Pseudophaeobacter arcticus DSM 23566: one gene and its partners. The protein of the gene in region 1 interacts with the protein of each later gene in a pairwise test. Links are inferred from orthologs where the notes say so. Each region holds a gene or a part of one and is shown in the gene's direction. Other genes may lie near its edges.

Evidence for each region.
Region 2: the proteins of rplL (region 1) and parC interact in binary tests that used the Escherichia coli proteins (3 or more experiments, as listed by UniProt). The link is inferred for Pseudophaeobacter arcticus DSM 23566 from one-to-one orthologs.
Region 3: the proteins of rplL (region 1) and obgE interact in binary tests that used the Escherichia coli proteins (3 or more experiments, as listed by UniProt). The link is inferred for Pseudophaeobacter arcticus DSM 23566 from one-to-one orthologs.
Region 4: the proteins of rplL (region 1) and dnaE interact in binary tests that used the Escherichia coli proteins (3 or more experiments, as listed by UniProt). The link is inferred for Pseudophaeobacter arcticus DSM 23566 from one-to-one orthologs.
Region 5: the proteins of rplL (region 1) and trhO interact in binary tests that used the Escherichia coli proteins (3 or more experiments, as listed by UniProt). The link is inferred for Pseudophaeobacter arcticus DSM 23566 from one-to-one orthologs.

The regions. Positions count from the first base shown.
Region 1 is NZ_KI421507.1:70,776-73,471, forward strand. It holds rplL (50S ribosomal protein L7/L12), read left to right. Parts: upstream 1-1,010; coding sequence 1,011-1,382; downstream 1,383-2,696. Other genes in the region: rplJ (50S ribosomal protein L10), read left to right, coding at 411-929; rpoB (DNA-directed RNA polymerase subunit beta), read left to right, coding at 1,648-2,696. UniProt on the Escherichia coli protein: The binding site for several of the GTPase factors involved in protein synthesis (IF-2, EF-Tu, EF-G and RF3). Is thus essential for accurate translation.
Region 2 is NZ_KI421507.1:4,201,584-4,204,615, forward strand. What follows is about bases 22-3,025. They hold parC (DNA topoisomerase IV subunit A), read left to right. Parts: upstream 22-352; coding sequence 353-2,698; downstream 2,699-3,025. Other genes in these bases: ARCT_RS26835 (hypothetical protein), read left to right, coding at 2,839-3,025. Outside these bases: ARCT_RS0124815 (SH3 domain-containing protein), read right to left, coding at 1-18; more of ARCT_RS26835, read left to right, coding at 3,026-3,032. UniProt on the Escherichia coli protein: Topoisomerase IV is essential for chromosome segregation; it is the principal protein responsible for decatenating newly replicated chromosomes. It relaxes supercoiled DNA.
Region 3 is NZ_KI421507.1:1,665,850-1,668,675, forward strand. The notes cover bases 7-2,804. They hold obgE (GTPase ObgE), read left to right. Parts: upstream 7-787; coding sequence 788-1,822; downstream 1,823-2,804. Other genes in these bases: ARCT_RS0112035 (GNAT family N-acetyltransferase), read left to right, coding at 123-659; proB (glutamate 5-kinase), read left to right, coding at 1,810-2,804. Outside these bases: more of proB, read left to right, coding at 2,805-2,826. UniProt on the Escherichia coli protein: An essential GTPase which binds GTP, GDP and possibly (p)ppGpp with moderate affinity, with high nucleotide exchange rates and a fairly low GTP hydrolysis rate.
Region 4 is NZ_KI421507.1:678,395-682,490, forward strand. The notes cover bases 26-4,093. They hold dnaE (DNA polymerase III subunit alpha), read left to right. Parts: upstream 26-380; coding sequence 381-3,893; downstream 3,894-4,093. Other genes in these bases: ARCT_RS0107200 (SlyX family protein), read right to left, coding at 4,048-4,093. Outside these bases: more of ARCT_RS0107200, read right to left, coding at 4,094-4,096. UniProt on the Escherichia coli protein: DNA polymerase III is a complex, multichain enzyme responsible for most of the replicative synthesis in bacteria. This DNA polymerase also exhibits 3' to 5' exonuclease activity. The alpha chain is the DNA polymerase catalytic subunit.
Region 5 is NZ_KI421507.1:3,975,500-3,978,285, reverse strand. What follows is about bases 7-2,764. They hold trhO (oxygen-dependent tRNA uridine(34) hydroxylase TrhO), read left to right. Parts: upstream 7-808; coding sequence 809-1,720; downstream 1,721-2,764. Other genes in these bases: ARCT_RS26775 (heavy metal translocating P-type ATPase), read right to left, coding at 2,315-2,764; ARCT_RS26780 (MerR family transcriptional regulator), read right to left, coding at 1,840-2,313; pncA (bifunctional nicotinamidase/pyrazinamidase), read right to left, coding at 45-644. In the rest of the region: more of ARCT_RS26775, read right to left, coding at 2,765-2,786. UniProt on the Escherichia coli protein: Catalyzes oxygen-dependent 5-hydroxyuridine (ho5U) modification at position 34 in tRNAs, the first step in 5-carboxymethoxyuridine (cmo5U) biosynthesis.

The DNA.
Region 1 (2,696 bases):
GAATGGGCGGCGTCGCAAGACCCGCCCATTTTTTATCGGGCGCCTCCAAATCCCTGTGGTCTTCCCTGTCATCGGTGGCGGCATGAGGGGGCACTGGCTTTGCGGCTGTCAGGCGCTTGTTGCGGTTTGGGCGATTTACCACTTGGAAATCCCTGGAATTGGCAGTAATACGACCAAGAGGTAAAGCGTGCGATTCGTCGTGCGCTTTATTTCATTTCGTCCAAGATGGTGGGTGACCTGTCGATCGGGTCTTAATTTCCCTCCTGAGACGGGAAAGACAAAAAAGATCGAGGGTTCTTTATACCTTCGGGCGACGTTGGCTATCCCTGTAAAACGGACTTGAACGTCAGGCATTTATGCCTGGCACATCAATGAGCCGGGGTGTTTACACCCCAAATTTGGAGAGAACTGTGGATAGAGCCCAGAAAGAGAAATTGGTCGAGGAACTCGGCCAGATCTTCGAAAGCTCTGGCGTCGTGGTGGTTTCCCACTACGTCGGTCTTACAGTTGCTGAGATGCAGGACCTACGAGCGCGCGCAAGCGAAGCTGGTAGTGCCGTGCGTGTTGCCAAAAACAGGCTCGCCAAAATCGCCCTCGAGGGAAAGTCGTGTGAAAGCATTTCTAACCTGCTGACGGGGATGACCGTTCTAACCTACTCTGAGGACCCTGTGGCAGCTGCCAGAGTGGCCGAAGATTTTGCCAAAGAGAACAAGAAGTTCGAAATTCTTGGCGGCGCAATGGGTGAGAACGTTTTGGACCGGGCTGGTGTTACAGCTGTGTCGAAAATGCCTTCGCGCGACGAGCTTATTGCTCAGATCGCAAGCTGCATCGGCGCACCTGCAAGCAACATCGCTGGGGCCATTGGCGCACCTGCAAGCAATATCGCAAGCATTCTTTCGACCATCGAAGAGAAGGCGGAAGCTGCGTAAGCGGTTAGCACTGAATGACTGGCGTGGGGAAATATCCCATGCGTTGGAACACATACACTGAACACGGAAAGAGCTGATACAATGGCTGATCTGAAAGCACTCGCAGAAAGCATCGTGGGTCTGACCCTGCTGGAAGCACAAGAACTGAAAACCATCCTCAAAGACGAGTATGGCATCGAGCCCGCCGCTGGCGGCGCAGTAGTAATGGCAGCCGGCGACGCCGGTGGCGCTGCTGAAGAAGAAAAAACCGAATTTGACGTCGTTCTGAAAAACGCCGGCGCGTCAAAGATCAACGTGATCAAAGAAGTTCGCGGCATCACCGGTCTTGGCCTGAAAGAAGCCAAAGAGCTGGTCGAAGCTGGCGGCAAGATCAAAGAAGGCGTGTCGAAAGACGAAGCCGAAGAAGTCAAAGGCAAGCTGGAAGCAGCTGGCGCCGAAGTCGAAGTGGCCTAAGCCATTTTGTCAGGGGATTTGGTCAGGTTTTCCTGACCCTTCCTTGTAAATTTAAGGCTGGATCCGAAGAAATTCGGGTCCAGCCGAATCTGTCTTAGCAAGGACCATTGTTTACGGTCTTTTCTCAGGCGCGGTTCAACGGATCGGGAGGCCGCCATTCGGGACGGTGGCCATGAATAGATCCAACCACGCTGTCTCGTATGGGCAAGATGCTGTGGCCCGGCAGCAGTCTTGACCGGTGAGAACTCGAAAGGTGACATCTGACATGGCTCAAACGTTCCTTGGCCAGAAACGTCTACGTAAATATTATGGCAAAATCCGCGAAGTGCTGGATATGCCGAACCTCATTGAGGTTCAAAAATCGTCTTACGACCTGTTTCTCCGTTCCGGAGATTCCCCAGAGCCGCTCGACGGCGAGGGCATCAAGGGCGTATTCCAGTCGGTTTTCCCGATCAAGGATTTCAACGAAACCTCCGTTCTGGAGTTCGTGAAATACGCGTTTGAGAAACCCAAATACGACGTCGAAGAATGTATGCAGCGCGACATGACCTATTCAGCACCGCTGAAGGTTACTCTGCGTCTGATCGTGTTTGATATCGACGAAGATACTGGCGCCAAGTCGGTCAAGGACATCAAAGAGCAGGACGTCTTCATGGGCGACATGCCTCTGATGACCCCCAATGGCACCTTTGTTGTCAATGGCACCGAACGCGTTATCGTCTCCCAGATGCACCGGTCGCCTGGCGTGTTCTTTGACCACGACAAGGGCAAGACGCATTCCTCTGGTAAGCTGCTGTTTGCCTGCCGCATCATCCCGTATCGCGGCTCCTGGCTGGACTTTGAATTCGACGCCAAAGACATCGTCTTTGCCCGGATCGACCGCCGCCGCAAGCTGCCTGTGACCACCCTGCTTTATGCGCTGGGACTGGACCAGGAAGCCATCATGGATGCCTATTACAACACGGTGAACTACTCGCTCGATCCGAGCCGTGGTTGGGTGACCCCCTTCTTCCCCGATCGTGTCCGTGGCACCCGTCCGACCTATGATCTGGTCGATGCAGCCTCGGGTGAGATTTTTGCCGAAGCCGGTAAAAAGGTCACGCCGCGCGCTGTGAAGAAAATGATCGACGAGGGCGCGATCAAAAATCTTCTGGTTCCGTTTGAGAACATCGTCGGCAAGTTTGTCTCCAAGGATATCATCAACGAAGAAAACGGTGCGATCTACGTTGAGGCCGGTGATGAGCTGACGCTGGAATACGATAAAGGCGGCGATATCATTGGCGGTACCGTCAAGGAGCTGATGGATGCCGGTAT
Region 2 (3,032 bases), 4.1 Mb from region 1 along the record:
AATAACTAAGCGCGACATAGCGCATCCCCCTGAACAATAAATCAATAGCGGCAAAGAATGGCGGCACGTCCAAAGAAGCTGGAACACGGCATTGGACCGACGCGGCAGCACCAAAGGCCGCCATAGCCTAAACTGATCCCCTTAATATAGTTCGAATCTCGACCGAACACAGGGGAGACTGCCCGGGCTTCTCCCCCTTTTGCCGCGATCCGCACAAATCGGCGTCCGCAGCAGGCCTGTGTCGGCTAGCAGGCCTGTGTCGGCATGCTGGAAATGCACCACCTGTCGCAAGTCGGTGGATAAATATGAACCTTCGCTTTACCGCAGCAGATGGGGGAAGTATCACCAAAGCATGAGCGACACCCAAGATAAGACCGATGCCCCGCTGCCGCAAAACGGCGAGATTCTGGAACCCCTGCGCCGCGCCATTGGTGAGCGCTACCTGACCTATGCCCTGAGCACCATCATGCACAGGGCCTTGCCCGATGCGCGCGATGGGCTAAAGCCGGTGCACCGGCGGATCCTCTATGCCATGAGCCGGCTACGGCTCAGCTCTACGGGCGGGTTTTTGAAATCGGCCAAGATTTCCGGCGATACCATGGGCGATTTCCACCCCCATGGCGATGCGGCGATCTATGATGCCATGGCGCGTCTGGCGCAGGAGTTCAACGTGCGCTACCCGCTGGTCGATGGCCAGGGGAACTTTGGCAATATTGACGGCGATAACCCGGCGGCCTCGCGCTACACCGAGGCACGGATGACCTTTGTTGCCGAGGCGATGCTCGAAGGGCTGACCGAGGACGCGGTTGATTTTCGCGACAACTATGATGGTCGCCTCACGGAGCCTGCCGTTCTGCCGGCAACCTTCCCGAATATTCTGGCCAATGGCGCCACCGGGATTGCCGTGGGCATGGCGACCAATATTCCGCCGCATAACATTGCGGAGCTCATTGACGCCTGTATCCACCTGATCAAATCACCGGGTGCCGATGATGATACCCTGCTGAAATATGTGCCGGGACCGGATTTCCCCACCGGCGGCATTATCGTTGAACCCCGCGACAATATCGCCAAGGCCTACCGCACCGGGCGCGGCTCCTTCCGGCTGCGTTGTACCCACGAGGTCGAGGATCTGGGGCGCGGTCAGTGGCAGATCGTTGTCACCGAAATCCCCTATCAGGTGCAAAAGTCCAAGCTGATCGAAAAGATCGCCGAGCTTATCCAGACCAAAAAGGTGCCGATCCTGGCGGATGTGCGCGACGAATCGGCCGAAGACGTCCGCATCGTGCTGGAGCCCAAGTCAAAGAACGTTGATCCCGACGTGCTGATGAACATGATGTTCCGCAATTCGGATCTTGAGCTGCGTTTCAGCCTCAATATGAACGTGCTGATCGACGGGGTTACGCCCAAGGTCTGCTCAATGAAGGAGGTGCTGCGCGCCTTCCTGGATCATCGCCGCGACGTGTTGCAGCGCCGGTCCGAGTACCGCATGGGCAAGATCGACCACCGGCTGGAAGTGCTGGACGGCTTTATCATCGCCTTCCTCAATCTGGACCGGGTGATTGATATCATCCGCTATGACGAGGACCCCAAGGCCGCCCTGATGCGGGAAAACTGGGATCTGGATCATCCGCGTGCCTATGAAGAAGCGGATTATGTCACCCCAGCTGCGGGTGAGGGCCAGCTGAGCGAAGTCCAGGCCGAGGCGATTCTCAACATGCGGCTGCGCTCGTTGCGTCGTCTCGAAGAGGTGGAGCTGACCAAGGAGCGCGACGCTTTGCGCGAAGAACGCGCCGGGCTGGTTGAGCTTTTGGGGTCTGACGATCTGCAGTGGAGCAAGATCACCGAGCAGTTGCGCGCCACCAAAAAGCAATTTGGCAAAGACTATGCAGGCGGCGCCCGCCGCACCCGATTTGCCGAGGCTGGCGAGGTCGAAGATGTGCCACTGGAGGCGATGATCGACCGCGAACCAATCACCGTTGTCTGCTCGCAGATGGGCTGGATCCGGGCAATGACCGGCCATATCGATCTGAACCGCGAGCTGAAGTTCAAGGATGGCGATGGCGCCCGGTTCATCTTTCATGCGGAAACCACCGACCGGCTGCTGGTCTTTGGCAGCAATGGCCGCTTTTACACCGTCAGCGCCGCCAATCTGCCCGGCGGACGGGGCATGGGCGAGCCGTTGCGCCTGATCGTGGATCTTCCCAATGAGGTCGAGATCGTCGATATCCTGATCCACCATCCCGAAGGGCGCCTGTTGGTGGCCTCTTCGGCGGGCAATGGATTTATCTGCGCGGAAAAGGATATCGTGGCGCAGACCCGCAGCGGCAAACAGGTGCTGAACGTCAAAGATGATGATCGCGCTCAGATCTGTATTCCGGTGACCGGTGATCACGTGGCGATTGTCTCGGAAAACGGCAAGTTTCTTGTCTTCTCGGTGGAGGAAATGCCGGAACTCAGCCGTGGCAAAGGGGTGCGGTTGCAGAAATACAATATGGCACGGGGCAAGCAGGGCTCGCTTGAACTGGACGGTGGGCTCAGCGATATCACCACCTTCAACTGGGACGAGGGCATCTCCTGGGAAATGGGTGGCGGCAAGACCCGGCATGAAACCGACCTCAGCCAATGGCTGGGCAAACGCGCGGGTATTGGCAAACGGCCCCCCTATGGCTTCCCGCGGAACTACAAGTTCAAATAATGGGAAGTTTTTCGCCCATGTTCTGTGACCCTTAGGCCACCGACCCTGCCAGAGCCGCCGCTATTGGTTTACCGATTGGGCGGCTCTGGTCTATCTGAAGCTAGATCAAAACCGATTGTTCCTACCCGATGAGGCCCTTGATGTTCCGAATCCTTGCTCTTCTGGCCTCTATGGTCCTGTTGGCTGCCTGCGAAGAAACTCAATTGAACGAGGCCAAAGAAGACCTTGGCGACTTCAACATGCGGGTCTCTTTTGTCTATACCGACAAGGCGCTGCAATGGCCGCTGTCCCGGGCGGCCGAACCTTCCGAGTGGAATGAGCCCATCGAGCGCGC
Region 3 (2,826 bases), 1.6 Mb from region 1 along the record:
TATGGGTAGAGATCACCCTTTGCCTGTGTGGGACAGGGCCTTTCAGGTCACAGGTCACGGGTCACTTGAAATCTACCTACCGCGCCGTGGTTACCGATTTCTTTGCAAAAAGGAGCAGAGATATGAGCTTGGATAATGTGAAAAATCAGCAGGTTATTGAAACCAGCCGGTTTGTGCTGCGCCCGCTTCGGGAGTCCGACAGCGGCCTTATTGCCCTCTATATGGGTGATGAACGCGTGGCCCGCATGACCCCCTCCATTCCCCATCCGATGCCCCCCGGCGCGGTTGAGGCCTATGTCTCCCGTGCGAGTTCTGGGACGCGGGAAGAGGATATCTGGGCAATCGACGGCACACCGGACGGCGGCGCGGAACTGAAGGGGATTATCAGCCTCAAGCAAATGGACCGCGACCAATCCGAGGTGAGCTTTTGGATTGCGCCCTTGTTTTGGAACACCGGCCTTGCCTCCGAAGCGCTGGAGACACTGGTGAAGGCCAATCCGCTGGGAAGTGTCGCCATGTTTGCCTCGGTCTTTCAGGACAATCCGGCCTCGGCGCGGGTGCTGATCCATTGCGGTTTTGACTATCTTGGCGATGCCGAGAACTTCTCGGTCAGCCGCAACGCAAATGTGCCCACCTGGACCTATAGCCGAAAACTGTGATTGGCGCGGCTGGCGCTTTCAGGTAAGGCACATCAAAGACAATAGGCGGGCCCCAGTAGGGGGCTCGTTGACCCAATCGTATATCCGCGCAGCACCTCGCAAAGGGGGCCGCGCAGCAAGGAGCCGCCATGAAATTCCTCGATCTGGCAAAGGTCTACATCCGCTCTGGTGGCGGCGGCAACGGCTGCGTGAGCTTTCGCCGCGAGAAATACATCGAATACGGTGGCCCTGATGGCGGTGATGGCGGCAAGGGCGGCTCGGTCTGGGCCGAGGCCGTGGATGGGCTGAACACGCTGATTGATTTTCGCTATCAGCAGCATTTCTTTGCCAACAACGGCCAGTCCGGCATGGGGCGTCAGCGCACCGGCAAAGATGGCGAAGAGATCACCCTGCGGGTTCCCGTCGGCACCGAGATCCTCGATGAGGATCAGGAGACCGTTCTGGCGGATATGACCGAGATCGGCCAACGGGTTCAGCTGGCCAAGGGCGGCAATGGTGGCTTTGGCAACCTGCACTTTAAATCCTCCACCAACCAGGCGCCACGGCGTGCCAATCCTGGCCAGGAAGGGGTGGAGCGGACCATCTGGCTGCGGCTGAAGCTGATTGCGGACTCCGGCCTGTTGGGGCTGCCCAATGCCGGCAAATCCACGTTCCTGGCCTCCAGCTCTAACGCGCGCCCCAAGATTGCCGACTATCCCTTCACCACGCTTCACCCGAACCTTGGCGTGGTTGGTATTGATAACACTGAATTTGTCATGGCTGACATCCCCGGCCTGATTGCCGGCGCACATGAGGGCAAGGGCATTGGTGATCGCTTTTTGGGCCATGTGGAGCGCTGCGCTGTCCTGCTGCATCTGGTCGATGGCACCTCTGATGATGTCGTCGGCGACTATCAGACCATTATTGACGAACTCGAAGCCTACGGCGGCGAGCTGGCCAATAAGCCGCGCGTGACCGCCCTGAACAAGATCGACGCCCTGGATGAGGACGAGCGCGCCGAGGCCCTAGCCGCCTTGGAAGCGGCTGTTGGCGGCAAGGTTTATATGATGTCTGGCGTCAGCCGCGAAGGCCTGAACGAGGTTCTGCGCGCGGTGCGTGCCGAGATTGACGATGATCGCATTCGTCAAAAACCCGTCGAGGAACAAGACCCTTGGCGGCCCTGATCGACGCGAGCCGCATTGTCGTAAAGATCGGCTCAGCCCTGCTGGTTGATCGCAGCACGGGCAAGCTGCGGTTGGGCTGGCTGCATTCGCTTGCCAATGATGTGGCCTGGCTTAAATCCCTGGGCAAGGATGTGATCCTGGTCTCTTCGGGATCTATCGCGCTGGGGCGCGAAGTGCTGGGGCTGCCGCGCGCGGACCTGCCGCTGGAAAAATCGCAAGCGGCTGCGGCTGTTGGGCAAATCCGACTGGCGCGCGCCTATGAAGAGGCCCTGGCGCCCCATGGTGTCACCACCGCCCAGGTGCTGGTGACGCTGGAAGATAGCGCTGATCGTCGCCGCTACTTGAACGCGCGGGCGACGCTTGAGACGCTGATTGGTCTGGGCGCGGTACCCATCGTCAATGAAAATGACACCATCGCCACCGACGAAATCCGCTATGGCGACAATGACCGGTTGGCGGCGCAGGTTGCGGTGACCGTCGGGGCCGATGCGCTGGTGCTGCTGTCGGATGTCGATGGGTTTTACAGTGCCAATCCGGCGCTGGACCCCAATGCCAAACGCTATGACACCATTGACCAGATCACCCCCGAGATCGCAGCCATGGCCGGCGATGGTGTGTCTGGCCTGTCAAAGGGCGGCATGATCACCAAGGTGCTGGCAGCCAAGATGGCGACAGCGGCCGGTTGCGCTATGGTGATTACCGAAGGATCGCCCCTGAACCCGTTGAAAACACTGATGGAGGGTGCGCCTTGCACCTGGTTCACCGCGCAGGATGACCCGCAGGTTGCCCGCAAGCGTTGGATTGCGGCGATGAAGCCGCGCGGGGTGGTTTCCATTGATGCCGGGGCCGCGCGCGCGCTGGCAAACGGCAACAGCCTATTGCCCGCAGGGGTCTGTCATGTGGAGGGTGACTTTGGCCGGGGGGATCCCCTGGCCATCCAGGGCCCGGAGGGGCGCATTTTGGGGCAGGGCCTGTCACGCTATACAGGCGACGAAGCCCGCGCC
Region 4 (4,096 bases), 610 kb from region 1 along the record:
GTAGAAAGTCTGGCGGGCCTTTGCATATGCTTGCTGCGAATAGCCTACGAAGCAGAGCCTTGTTCTGGCAAGAAAAAGCGACTCTGCTATGTCACATTTAGTCGCGCAAGATTATTACCATATACAGGGGGTATGCTGTTATTTTTATAGCAATTCCCACAGCCAGCCCCTTGAGAAATGGCCTCACGGAATAGGACTTTCAAACCTGATTTGATAATACCCCTGATTTTTCAGGCGGTTTACGACGCGATAAGCATCGCAATGCGTCCCGTCTGCCCAATTACACGCCGCTTTGATAACGCGGCATTCGCGGCAGACCCAGAGCTTTTGCGCAAGATCAGCTCTTATCCTTGCGCGGGGGATCGGATAGCTTGGCGGTCATGACAAATGCTCCTCGATTCATTCACCTGCGTAGCCATACGGAATATTCCCTGCTTGAAGGTGCCCTGCGCCTGAAAAAGCTGCCGGATCTGTGCAAAAAGCACGAGATGCCGGCCATTGCGGTGACCGATAGCAACAACCTGTTCTCGGCGCTGGAGTTTTCTGTCTCCGCCAGCAATGCGGGGGTGCAGCCGATCATTGGCTGCCAGATGGATCTGCGCTTTGTCGAACCTGCGCCGGGGGAACGCCCGCAGCCGCCTGCGCCGCTGGTTCTGCTGGCCCAGAGCGAGACCGGCTATGAACATCTGATGAAGTTGAATTCCTGTCTCTACCTGCGTCAGGGCAGCGAGCTGCCCTATGTGACACTGGAGGATCTGGCGACATACGCGGGCGATGTGATCTGCCTGAGCGGCGGGCCGGATGGGCCGGTGGGGCGGCTGCTGCGCCAGGGGCAGCGCCCGGCTGCCGAAGAACTGATGCAGAGGCTCAAGGCGATCTTTGCAGACCGGCTCTATGTGGAGCTGCAACGCCATCCCGGTGAAGACGGCCAGCCCGAGGCAGAAAAGCTGAGCGAGCGCGGCCATGTGGAAATGGCCTATGCCATGGATTTGCCGCTGGTTGCCACCAATGACGTCTATTTCCCCAATACGGAAATGTACGAGGCCCATGACGCGATGATCTGCATCGCCGAAGGCGCCTATGTGGACCAATCCGAACCCCGGCGCCGCTTGACCGCGCAGCATTACTTCAAAAGCCAGGAGGAAATGGTCGCGCTTTTTGCGGATCTGCCTGAGGCCATTGAAAACACCGTGGAAATTGCCAAACGCTGTGCGTTCAAGGCCTATCTGCGGGATCCGATCCTGCCCAAGTTTGCGGATGACGAGGTGGCTGAGTTGCGCCGCATCGCCAATGAAGGCCTGCAACAACGCCTGTCGGTGATCCCCCATGCGGTCACCGTCGAGGAATATCAGGCACGGCTCGATTTTGAGCTCAATATCATCGAAGGCATGGGCTTCCCCGGCTACTTCCTGATTGTTGCCGACTTTATCCAATGGGCCAAGGATCACAATATCCCGGTGGGACCGGGGCGGGGCTCTGGTGCGGGCTCCTTGGTGGCCTATGCGCTGACAATTACCGACCTTGACCCGCTGCGCTATTCGCTGCTGTTTGAGCGGTTTTTGAACCCGGAACGGGTGTCGATGCCTGACTTCGATATCGACTTTTGCATGGATCGCCGCGAAGAGGTGATCAAATACGTGCAAGAAAAATATGGCCGCGACAAGGTTGGCCAGATCATCACCTTTGGCGCGCTTCTGTCCAAGGCGGCGGTGCGCGACATGGGGCGGGTGTTGCAGATGCCCTATGGCCAGGTCGACCGTCTGTCCAAGCTGATCCCGGTCGAAGGCGTCAAGCCGATGTCCATCGTTGACAGTCTCAAGGAAGAGCCGCGCCTGCAGGAAGAGGCCAAGAACGAACCGGTGGTGGACCGGCTGCTGAAATACGGCATGCAGGTCGAGGGGCTGTTGCGCTCGGCCGGTACCCACGCGGCGGGGGTGGTGATTGGCGACCGGCCTCTGGATGCGCTGGTGCCGCTCTACCGCGATCCGCGCTCAGATATGCCTGCCACCCAGTTCAACATGAAATGGGTGGAACAAGCCGGGCTGGTGAAATTCGACTTTCTGGGCCTGAAAACCCTGACGGTTATCCAAAACGCGGTAGATCTGATCAAACAGTCGGGGCGCGATCTGCACACCGCAGCCGACGGCACCCAGCTTTATGAGCCGCCCGAAGGCGCGGTGAACGAGATCAACGCCATCCCGCTGGATGATGAACCAACCTACAAACTTTATTCCTCGGCCAAGACCGTGGCGGTGTTCCAGGTGGAATCCACCGGCATGATGGATGCGCTGAAACGGATGAAGCCAACCTGTATCGAAGACATCGTGGCGCTGGTGGCGCTGTATCGTCCCGGCCCGATGGAGAACATCCCCACCTATTGCGAGGTGAAAAACGGCCTCAAGAAGATCGAATCCGTACACCCGCTGATCGACCATATTCTGGAAGAAACCCAAGGCATTATCGTTTATCAGGAACAGGTTATGCAGATTGCCCAGGTGATGGCAGGCTATAGTCTGGGGGGTGCGGATCTGTTGCGCCGGGCCATGGGTAAGAAGATCAAGGAGGCGATGGACGCCGAACGGCCCAAATTTGAAAAAGGTGCCGGCGAAAACGGCGTGCCTGCAAAAAAGGCCTCCGAGGTTTTTGACCTTCTGGAGAAATTCGCCAACTACGGTTTCAACAAATCCCACGCGGCGGCCTATGCGGTGGTTTCGTATCAGACCGGCTGGCTCAAGGCGAACCACCCGGTTGAATTCATGGCTGGCGTGATGAACTGCGATATCCATCTGACGGATAAGCTGGCGATCTATTTTGAAGAGGTCAAAAAGGGCCTAGGCCTGGCCTATGTGCCACCCTGTGTGAACCGCTCGCTGGCGACGTTCAATGTGGTCAACGGCGAGCTGGTCTATGCGCTGGGCGCGCTGAAAAACGTTGGCATGGATGTGATGCGGCTGGTTGCGGAGGCCCGGAACGAGGACGGGTTTGAGCGCCCCTTTGTCAATCTGTTTGATTTTGCCCGTCGGGTGAACCTGAAAAAGATCGGCAAACGCCCGCTGGAGATGCTGGCCCGCGCCGGTGCCTTTGATCAGCTGGACCGTAACCGCCGCCGGGTGTTCGACAGTCTTGAGGGATTGGTGAACTATTCTAATGCGATCCACGAACAGAAGACCTCCAACCAGGTGTCCCTGTTTGGTGAGGCCGGCGATGACCTGCCAGAGCCGCGTCTGGCCAACACCCCCGATTGGCTGCCAGCTGAGCGGCTGTCTGAAGAATTCAAGGCGATTGGCTTTTATCTGTCTGGTCACCCGCTGGACGACTATATGCCAGCCCTGAAACGCAAGGATGTGATGACCCTGGATGAGGTCATGATCAAGGCCGAGCGCGGGCCGTTCATGGCCAAAATGGCCGGGGTGGTCGCCGGGCGGCAAGAGCGCAAATCGGCCCGCGGCAATCGTTTTGCCTTTGCCCAGCTGTCGGATACCACCGGCGGCTATGAGGTGACGATTTTCTCGGATGTGCTGGAAAAGGCACGGGAATTCCTCGACACCGGCTCCAAGGTGGTGATCACCGCCGAGGCCACGATGGAGAGCGACCAGCTGAAACTGCTGATGCGCTCTGCCGGGCCGGTGGATGCGGCCATTGCCGATGCGGGGCGGTCCTCGCTGCGGGTCTATCTGGATGACGTCGCGGCCATCAGCACCGTGGCCACCGTGCTGGAGGACGCCAAATCCGCCGCCCGCAACGCCAGTCCGGGTGCGATTTACTTGTATCTGCAAGACCCCGGCCTGCCCGGGGATGTAGAGATGGACCTGGGCCAGCCCTTCCCGATCAACCCGCAGATCAAGGGCGCGTTGAAATCGCTGGAAGGGGTGATGGAGGTTGAGGAGATTTGACGCGGCCAGCTTCCGCCGATTGCTCGAAAAGGGATGAGCAAACCGTCAAAGACATGGTCTGAGCGCCTGTAAAGCCAAGGGCCGGCCGGGAATCAGGGGCACGCCAGAAACCAAGGCAAAGCCGGGCTGGTCAGGATCAGCACCAGAATCAGTATCAGTAGTGCGGCGGACGTTCGTCGCCGAACACATGGGCGCCGCCGCTG
Region 5 (2,786 bases), 3.9 Mb from region 1 along the record:
TAAAGAACAGCAGCTAGAAATGAGGCGGCGCTATGTTTCGGCATTCAGCCCTGTTGTAGCTGCACCCCGGCCGCCCGCATCTCTACCAGAGATTTCTCCAGCGACCCCTCCAGATCTATGCCCCGGCAGGCGGTGAGGTCGACCCGGACGTCAAAGCCCAGATTGGCGGCATCCAGGGCCGAAAAAGCAACGCAAAAATCGGTGGCCAGCCCAACAAAGGTCAACTCCGACACCCCGCGCGAGCGCAGATATCCCTCCAGCCCGGTTGGGGTTTTTTGGTCATTCTCAAAGAACCCTGAATAGCTGTCGATCAATGGCCGAAAGCCCTTGCGAATGATCAGATCGCCACTCACATCCAGATCCGGGTGGAACGCGGCTCCGGCGCTCCCCTGAACGCAGTGATCCGGCCATAAAACCTGGGCTCCATAGCTCATCTCGACGCTCTCAAACGGCGACAGGCCTGGGTGCGAGCTGGCAAAGGAGGAATGTCCCGCCGGGTGCCAGTCCTGGGTCAGGATCACGGTCTCAAAATCCGCCATCAAAGCATTGATCGGCGCGACCACCTCATCGCCGCCGGGCACCGCAAGCGCGCCACCTGGACAGAAATCGTTCTGGACATCAATTACGATCAGGGCCTGCGTCATCTCTGTTTCTCCAAGCGCTCTTTCAATCAGACTACCTAGACTTCTATTGTAGCACTGGAAATACGTCACCTAGACGCAGGGATAAAACGCGCTATTTGGCGGCAAAACAGCCCGCCTTTTTTGTTTTTCTTGAAAAATGCGGCGCAGAGTTCTAAGGGCGCATCATGTATAAAATCGCTGCCCTCTATCACTTCACCCGTTTCACCGATCCCGCCGCTCTCAAACCGGCGCTGCTGGAGCTTTGTCTGCACCATGCGGTGACGGGCTCCTTGTTGCTGGCTCAGGAGGGGATCAATGGCACCATTGCAGGCCCCGAAGCCGGGATCGAAGCGGTGCTCAGCCATATCAAAACGCTGCCGGGCTGTGCAGACCTCGTCTGGAAAGAGGCCTTTAGCGACCACCCGCCCTTTGGCAAGATCAAGGTCCGCTTGAAAAAAGAGATCGTCACCATGGGGCAGCCCGATGTCGATCCCAAAGCCAGTGTAGGTCACTATGTTGAGCCCGAAGACTGGAATGACCTGATCCGCGCCGAAGATGTTGCCGTCATCGACACCCGCAACGACTATGAAGTGCAGATTGGCACTTTTGAGGGTGCCATCGACCCAGAAACCGCCAGTTTTAGCGAATTCCCCGCCTGGTGGCAGGCCAACAAGGAACGGTTCCACAACAAGCGCGTGGCGATGTTCTGCACCGGCGGCATTCGCTGCGAGAAATCAACAAACTACCTACTGAGCCAAGGGGTTGAGGATGTCTACCATCTGAAAGGTGGCATCCTGCGCTATCTTGAAGAAACACCCCCCGAAGACAGCAGCTGGCAGGGCGAATGTTTTGTCTTTGACAACCGGGTATCGGTCGGCCACGGCTTGGTCGAAGGCCCACATGAGCTGTGCCACGGCTGTCGCCGCCCCATTCTGCCCAAAGACAAGACACTGCCATCTTTTGAAATGGGGGTTTCGTGCCACCAGTGCATTGATGAGACCTCCGAGGCTGACAAGGCGCGGTTCCGCGAGCGGCAAAAGCAGATGCGGCTCGCCCGGGAACGCGGGGAAGCGCATCACGGTGGGCGCGAAGTTTAGTGAACGGTTTTCTGTGACGGCTCTTTGATGTTTCACCTCCCGGCGCTGTCAACGGACCTGGGCGGGTGAATGAGATCAGCAAAGGGCGAGACCCTATTGGGCAATAAAGGACGCGCCAGTCAGCTGCCAATGGGATCGTGACCTCTGGGATCGCGACCAGTGTGATCGCGGCCAGTGTGATCATGATCTGTCAGGCACTCTGTATGGTCCCGCAGCACCTCCAGCACCCGGCATTGCGCCACCGAATGGTGGCCACAGTCGCCAATCATCCGCTTCAGCTCGATCTGCAGCGCCTGCAGCCTGGCGATGCGGTCCTCCACCTGTTTCAACTGTCGCTGGGCAATGGAATCCGCATCGGCACAGGACTGCGCCGGATTGTCCGCCAGATCCAGCAACTCCCGTATGGCCTCCAGCGAAAATCCCAATTGCCGCCCATGGCGGACAAACCCCAACCGGTCCAGATCTGCCTGGCCATAGCGCCGCTGCCCGCCCTCGGTGCGCTCGGGCTCTGGCATCAGGCCGATGGTCTCATAGTAGCGAATGGTCTGCACCTTGGTGCCGGTGCGTTTTGCCAGGGTTCCAATGGTCAACATGTCAAACCGCCTTTCCTTTCAACAGCCGCAGCGCATTGCCCACCACCAGCAATGAAACCCCCACGTCGGCCGCAATTGCGCCCCACATTGACGCCATGCCAAAGGCGGTTGCCAGGGCAAACCCCAGTTTGGTCACCAGCGAAAGCCCGATGTTCTGATGGATCACCGCCATGGTTCGGCGCGAATGGGCGATCAACCAGGGCAAGCGGCTGATGTCATCGCTCATCAGGGCGATATCTGCGGTCTCAATCGCCGCATCCGAGCCCACGGCCCCCATCGCCACGGCAAAATGCGCCCGCGCCATCGCCGGGGCATCATTGACCCCGTCCCCCATCATCGCCACCATATCATAGCGCTCGGTGAGCCGCTCGACCTCGGCAAGCTTGTCTGCGGGCAGCAACCCGGCATGCACCACATCTATCCCTGTGGCTTGCGCGACGGCCCCGGCGGCTGCCGCATTGTCCCCGGTGAGC